Regions from separate parts of the Leisingera sp. F5 genome, predicted to be linked through region 1. Evidence: riboswitches for the same ligand, from Rfam matches in the RefSeq annotation. Region 1 holds a riboswitch; the other holds the start of a gene.
The links. Region 1 has a riboswitch for thiamine pyrophosphate ahead of thiC (phosphomethylpyrimidine synthase ThiC). Riboswitches for the same ligand answer to the same signal wherever they lie in the genome.
Positions count from the first base shown of each region.

Region 2: linked by a shared signal. The riboswitch ahead of thiB (thiamine ABC transporter substrate binding subunit) and the one ahead of thiC (phosphomethylpyrimidine synthase ThiC) in region 1 are both predicted to bind thiamine pyrophosphate.

Region 1 is NZ_LUKH01000035.1:4,813-8,223, forward strand. Features, by position in the region: gene A2I95_RS19670 (FAD-dependent oxidoreductase) at 1-282, opposite strand, end outside; gene thiC (phosphomethylpyrimidine synthase ThiC) at 279-2,087, opposite strand; TPP riboswitch at 2,212-2,340, opposite strand; gene bioB (biotin synthase BioB) at 2,555-3,411, shown strand, end outside.
Region 2 is NZ_LUKH01000042.1:10,063-13,473, forward strand. Features, by position in the region: gene A2I95_RS20930 (thiamine/thiamine pyrophosphate ABC transporter permease ThiP) at 1-949, opposite strand, end outside; gene thiB (thiamine ABC transporter substrate binding subunit) at 925-1,902, opposite strand; TPP riboswitch at 1,935-2,026, opposite strand; gene aroC (chorismate synthase) at 2,258-3,358, shown strand.

The DNA.
Region 1 (3,411 bases):
GAGTTCTGCACGGTCGCGGGCGGGCGCCACCACCAGCGTGCCGCGCCTGTGGACCGGTGTGACCCTGGCCCACCAGGTGAAGGCGCGGCTGCCGAGGGTGATCACCTCTGCTTCGGCGCTTTCCCTCTCGCACCAGGGGGCCAGCATGCCGCCCGCAAAGCGCGCGACGCTGCTGTCCCCGGAGGTTTCCCCCCGTTCATAGACCGTGACCCTGGCCCCGCGCTGCGCCAGTTCATAGGCGCAGGCGAGGCCGGCCAGGCCCGCGCCTGCAATGGTGATCATTCTGCCGGTTCCGCAGCCTCGGCTGCAGGCACATACAGCTCACCGCCTTCGCGGAACTTGGCGGCCATTGCCTCCATGCCCTCCTTCTGTGCTTCGGCGCGGATGTCGTGGCTGATCCGCATCGAGCAGAATTTCGGCCCGCACATGGAGCAGAAATGGGCCACCTTATGGGCCTGTTTCGGCAGGGTCTGGTCGTGGAATTCGCGCGCGGTATCCGGGTCCAGCGACAGGTTGAACTGATCCTCCCAGCGGAACTCGAACCGCGCGCGGCTCAGCGCGTCGTCGCGGCGCTGGGCGCCCGGCAGGCCCTTGGCGAGGTCGGCGGCATGGGCGGCGATCTTGTAGGTGATCACCCCCACCTTGACGTCGTCGCGGTCCGGCAGGCCCAGATGCTCCTTGGGCGTCACGTAGCAGAGCATCGCGCAGCCGAACCAGCCGATCATCGCCGCACCAATGCCGCTGGTGATGTGGTCATAGCCCGGCGCGATATCCGTGGTCAGCGGCCCAAGCGTATAGAACGGCGCCTCGTGGCAGCACTCCAGCTGCTTGTCCATGTTCTCCTTGATCTTGTGCATGGCGACATGGCCTGGCCCTTCGATCATCACCTGGCAGTCCTTGGCCCAGGCGATTTTGGTCAGTTCGCCCAGGGTTTCCAGCTCGGCAAACTGCGCCTCGTCATTGGCGTCGGCAATCGAACCCGGGCGCAATCCATCGCCCAGCGAGAAGGAGACATCATACTGGCGGCAGATGTCGCAGATTTCCTCGAAGTGCTCATAGAGGAACGACTCCTTGTGGTGATGCAGGCACCACTTGGCCATGATCGAGCCGCCGCGCGAGACGATCCCCGTGACCCGCTCAACCGTCATCGGCACCATATGCAGGCGCACGCCCGCGTGGATGGTGAAGTAATCGACGCCCTGTTCGGCCTGTTCGATCAGCGTGTCGCGGAATACCTCCCAGGTCAGGTCCTCGGCGATGCCGTTCACCTTTTCCAGCGCCTGATACATCGGCACGGTGCCGATGGGCACGGGGCTGTTGCGGATGATCCATTCGCGGGTGTTGTGGATGTTGCGCCCCGTCGACAGGTCCATCACCGTGTCCGCGCCCCAGCGGATCGACCAGACCAGCTTGTCGACCTCTTCCTCCATCGAGGAAGTCACCGCAGAGGTGCCCATGTTGGCGTTGATCTTCACCAGGAAATTGCGGCCGATGATCATCGGTTCGATCTCGGGGTGGTTGATGTTGGCGGGGATGATGGCGCGGCCGGCAGCGATTTCATCGCGGACAAATTCCGGCGTCACGTAATCGGGGATATTGGCACCGAAATCATTGCCGTCGCGGTGGCAGGGCGACAGTTCACGCAGCTGGTTTTCGCGGATGGCGATGAATTCCATCTCCGGCGTCACGATGCCGGCGCGGGCATAGGCCAGCTGGGTCACCGCCTTACCGTCCTTGGCCCGCAGCGGCGCGGGTTTTACCGGGAATTCAGGCGTCAGCCGCTCGCCCGCGACAAAGCCGTTGTCCGCGGGTGTCACATCACGGCCCTGGTATTCTTCGACATCGCCGCGCGCCTCGATCCACTGGCGGCGCAGCTGCGGCAGGCCCTGGCGGATGTCGGTCAGCACGTCTGGGTCGGTATAGGGGCCAGAGCTGTCATAGACCGGCAGCGGCGCTTCGCCCGCCGTGGGGTGGGTGGCGATTTCGCGCATTGGCACGCGGATGTCCGGGTGGACCTCGCCTGCGACATAGATCTTGCGCGACGCGGGCAACGCACCTGTGGTGATCTTGGGGTTGGGGACGTTCATTTTGGTGCTCCTCAAAGCCAATAACTCAGAAAAGACACCAGATGAGTTTTGGCTGGGAAACCGGCAGGCAAGCGGCCTGCTGTACCGGAATGCGCCCGTTTCAAACGGCTGTCCCCGCGGGGACAAAAGGCGCGTCCTAGCTTCCTACGCCAGTATCAACTGGGTCAGGTTCAAAGGGTCGCGCCGCCGGTCCGGGTTGCCCCGCACCATGACGCCTCTCAGTCCCTTGGGCGGGACTCCCCTGCGTGCCTATAGGGCTAGGGGAGGCATGGGGTTCGCGTCAACCGAAAACTTTGTAGATTATTTTTATCTTTTAATGGCAGTCTCTTGGCTGGAATTCGCTGCCGGTTTTGGGGTAAATCGCTGCAGCGCAGCTTTGGTGCTTGATCGCAGGTGGAAAAATTATCTATAAAATCCCGAACCGCCATCCGCGCATGGCCAACTGGTACACGAGAACAGGAGACAGCATGCTGGACGCTGCACCCATCCGCACCGACTGGACCCGCGAAGAAGCGGAAGCGATTTACAACAAGCCTTTCATGGACTTGCTGTTTCAGGCGCATACAGTTCACCGGCAGTATTTCGACCCCAACCAGGTGCAGAAGTCCAAACTGCTCAGCATCAAGACCGGCGGCTGCGCCGAGGATTGCGCCTATTGCTCGCAGTCGGCGCGCAACGGCGCGCAACTGTCGGCCTCCAAGCTGATCGAAGTGCAGCGGGTGATTGCCGAGGCCAAGAAAGCCAAGGACGGCGGCGCGACGCGCTATTGCATGGGCGCCGCCTGGCGCTCGCCCAAGGATCGCGACATGGCAGCGCTTGAGGCGATGGTGCAGGGCGTCAAAGACCTGGGCATGGAGACCTGCATGACCCTGGGCATGCTGGAAGAAGACCAGGTGTTCCGCCTGCGCGACGCGGGTCTGGATTATTACAACCACAATATCGACACCTCCGAGCGCTATTATTCGGAGATCATCACCACCCGCACCTTTGCCGACCGCATCGACACCCTGAACAAGGTGCGCGAGGCAGGCATCAAGGTCTGCTCCGGCGGCATCGTCGGCATGGGTGAAAAGCAGCTCGACCGTATCGACATGATGCTGGCGCTGGCAACGCTGGAGGTGCACCCCGACTCGGTGCCCGTGAACATGCTGATCCCGATTGCCGACACGCCGCTGGCCAATGTCGAGAAGCTGGACCCGATCGAATTTGTCCGCTCGGTGGCGCTGGCCCGGATCCTGATGCCGAAATCGCATGTGCGCCTGTCCGCAGGCCGCACCGATATGTCGGACGAGATGCAGGCGATGTGCTTCTTTGCCGGTGCCAA
Region 2 (3,411 bases), on a different contig from region 1:
CACTGCTTTTCAAATCTGCCAGCCCCGGCAGTCCCGCCAGCACGATTGCGGCCAGCGGCAGCAGCAGGAACGCCGCAGACAGGATAATCCAGAAAACATCCAAGCCGCGCGCCAGCGCCCCCTGCCCGTCCCAGCGCCGCACCGCGCGGTCAAGACCAGCGCCAAAACCCTCGCCCGCCGACGCCCGCAGCGCCACCAGCGCGGCGGCGCCGGTCAGCAGCAACTGCATGCCCGACAGCAGCGCCGCGCGGCCCAGATCGAAATCAAAGCGGAACGCCTGATAGATGGCGAGTTCGATGGTTGTGGCTCTTGGCCCGCCGCCCAATGTCAGCGCCACCGCAAAGCTGGAGAGGCAGATCGCGAAGACAACCGCCAGTGCGCCGGGCACCACTCGCCGCAGCATCGGCCCTTCCAGCAGCCGCCACATCGCCAGCGCCCCGGCATCCAGCTGCGCCGCCAGGCGGAAGCGCTCGGCAGGAATCTCCTGCCAGCCCTGCAGGATCAGCCGGGTCGCCAGCGGCAGATTGAAAAAGACATGCGCCAGCACCACCCCGTGCAGCCCGTAGATCTGCACCGGTTCCATCCCGAATTGGCCAAGAAGGCTGCTCAGCCAGCCAGCCCGGCCAAAGACCGCGAGGAGCCCAAGAATGGCAACAATAACTGGCAGAATGAACGGTGCGCCCAGCAGGGCAATCAGAAGCCCCCGCCCCGGAAACCGCCGCCGCGCCAAAGCGCGGGCAACGGGAATGGCGAGGCCGACACTCAGCAGCGCCGACAGGCTCGCCTGTGTCAGCGTAAAGCGGACCGCAGCCCAGTCGCTGGCTGCGAATCCGCTTCCGGCCTCAGCCCTTAGGCCAACTGCCCCAAGGGTTCCCAGGATCAGCGCAGCCACCAAAAGGGCCGCACTGATGCCGGGAAAGGCGCTTACTGGCTGAGCGCGTCCAGCCATTCGCCCAGCGCCGTATCGCGCACCTCTGCCGCTTCAGTCTCGTTCAGCAACAGGGATTTGCCCGGCGCGATCAAAGTGCCGAACCCTTCCGGCAGGCCCGCCGCCGGGGTCACTGCGGGGTACATCCAGTTGGTGGTCGGGATGATCGACTGGAAGGTATCCGATACCATAAATGCCAGGAACTGATCCGCCAGCTCCGGCTGGTCAGTGTTTGCCAGCTTGCCGGCAACTTCCACCTGCATGTAATGGCCCTCGCCAAAGGCAGCAGCAGCCTTGGAGGCGTCCTCCTCTGCTATCAGATGATAGGCGGGCGAGGTGGTGTAGGAGAGAACCATATCAGCCTCGCCTTCCAGGAACATGCCATAGGCCTCGGACCAGCCCTTGGTCACGGTGACAACGTTGTCGGACAGGCCCTTCCAGATTTCCGGCGCCTCGTCGCCATAAGCGGCCTTGACCCACAAGAGCAGGCCGAGGCCAGGGGTCGATGAGCGCGGATCCTGAATCACGATTTTCTTGTCGCTGGCAGCCAGCGCCTTGAAATCCGCAGGTGCCGTTGCATCGGCGTTGTGAACAAAGGCAAAATAGCCCCAGTCATAAGGCACAAAGGTCGCGTCGTTCCATTCGACCGGCAGCGCAAAATCGGCGCTGACCGAATGCTCGGCAAACAGGCCGGTTTCCTTGGCCGCCGCGGTCAGATTGGTGTCGAGGCCCAGAACAACGTCTGCATCAGAACGTTCGCCCTCCAGCTTGACCCGCGCCAGCAGCGCCGCGCCGTCACCTGCGCCGACCAGTTTCAGGTCGCAGCCGCAAACTTCCTCGAATGCTTTCTCCACCGCCGGGCCGGGGCCCCAATCGGAGACAAAGCTGTCATAGGTATATACGGTGAGTTCGGGCGTTTCGGCAAAAGCTGCCGACGCGCCAAGCAGTCCCGCTGCAAATGCAAGATGTTTCATGCCATCCTCCTTTGCGGCTTCGGGCAAGGGTGGAGGCTGTCCAGTACCTTCCCTCCGCCGGTGTGATCCGGTTCAGGTTCAACGGGTGTCATCTCAGCGCCGCAGCGCACCCCGAGGTCTCGCGGACATTAGGCCCCGGGCGCAACAATGACAAGCCAAAGCCCCGCCAGGACCTATGGCCAGGTCAAACTGGACCGCTGCCAGCGCCGATCCCCTGTTCTTCTGGCTTAAAATATCCCGGGGGAGCCGCCGCAGGCGTCGGGGGCAGCGCCCCTGCCCGCTTTGCCGCAGAGGAATCCGCTTGAGGCACAGGCCCCTGCCCGCTAAGCACGTCCCGCAAAGGAGACCGCGCCGCATGTCGATGAACAGCTTTGGACACCTCTTCCGCGTCACCACCTGGGGCGAAAGCCACGGGCCCGCGCTTGGCGCCACCGTCGACGGCTGCCCGCCGAACGTGCCGCTGGAGCCGGAAATGCTGCAGCAGTGGCTGGACAAGCGCCGCCCCGGCCAGAACAAGAACACCACCCAGCGCAATGAGCCGGACGCGGTCAAGATCCTGTCGGGCGTGTTCGACGGCATGTCCACCGGCACGCCGATCCAGCTGATGATCGAAAACACCGACCAGCGCTCCAAGGACTACGGCGAGATTTCCCAGACCTTCCGCCCGGGCCACGCCGACATCACCTATTTCCAGAAATACGGCAACCGCGACTACCGCGGCGGCGGCCGCTCCTCGGCGCGCGAAACCGCGGCACGGGTTGCCGCGGGCGGTGTTGCACGTGAAGCAATCAAGGCGCTGGCGCCGGGGCTGGAGATCAAGGGCTACATGACCCGGATGGGCGCGCTGAAGATCGACCGCAGCCGCTTTGACTGGGACGCGATTGAGCAGAACGATTTCTGGATCCCCGACGCAGGCGCGGTGCAGGAATGGGAAGACTACCTGCAGGCCCTGCGCAAGGCGCACGACTCGGTCGGCGCAGTGGTCGAGGTGGTCGCCCGCAATGTCCCCGCCGGTATCGGCGCGCCGGTTTACGGCAAGCTGGACACCGATCTGGCCGCCGCGATGATGTCGATCAACGCCGTGAAGGGCGTGGAAATCGGCGAGGGCATGAATGCCGCGCGGCTGAAGGGTTCGGAAAACGCCGATGAGATCTTCATGGGTGAAAACGGCCCGGAGTATTCCTCCAACCACGCCGGCGGCATCCTGGGCGGCATTTCCACCGGTCAGGATGTGGTAGTGCGCTTTGCGGTGAAGCCTACGTCGTCAATCCTCACCCCGCGCAAGTCGATCCGCAAGGACGGTTCTGCCACCGAAGTCATCACCAAGGGCCGCCACGACCCCTGCGTCGGCATCCGCGCGGTGCCGGTGGCCGAGGCGATGATGGCCTGTGTGATCCTGGATCACCTGCTGCTGCACCGCGGCCAGATCGGCGAAAACCAGGGCCGGATCGGTTGAGAAACAGGCTCTAACCAGGGCCAAGTGCTTCTTTTTGGGCGAGATTTGCAAAT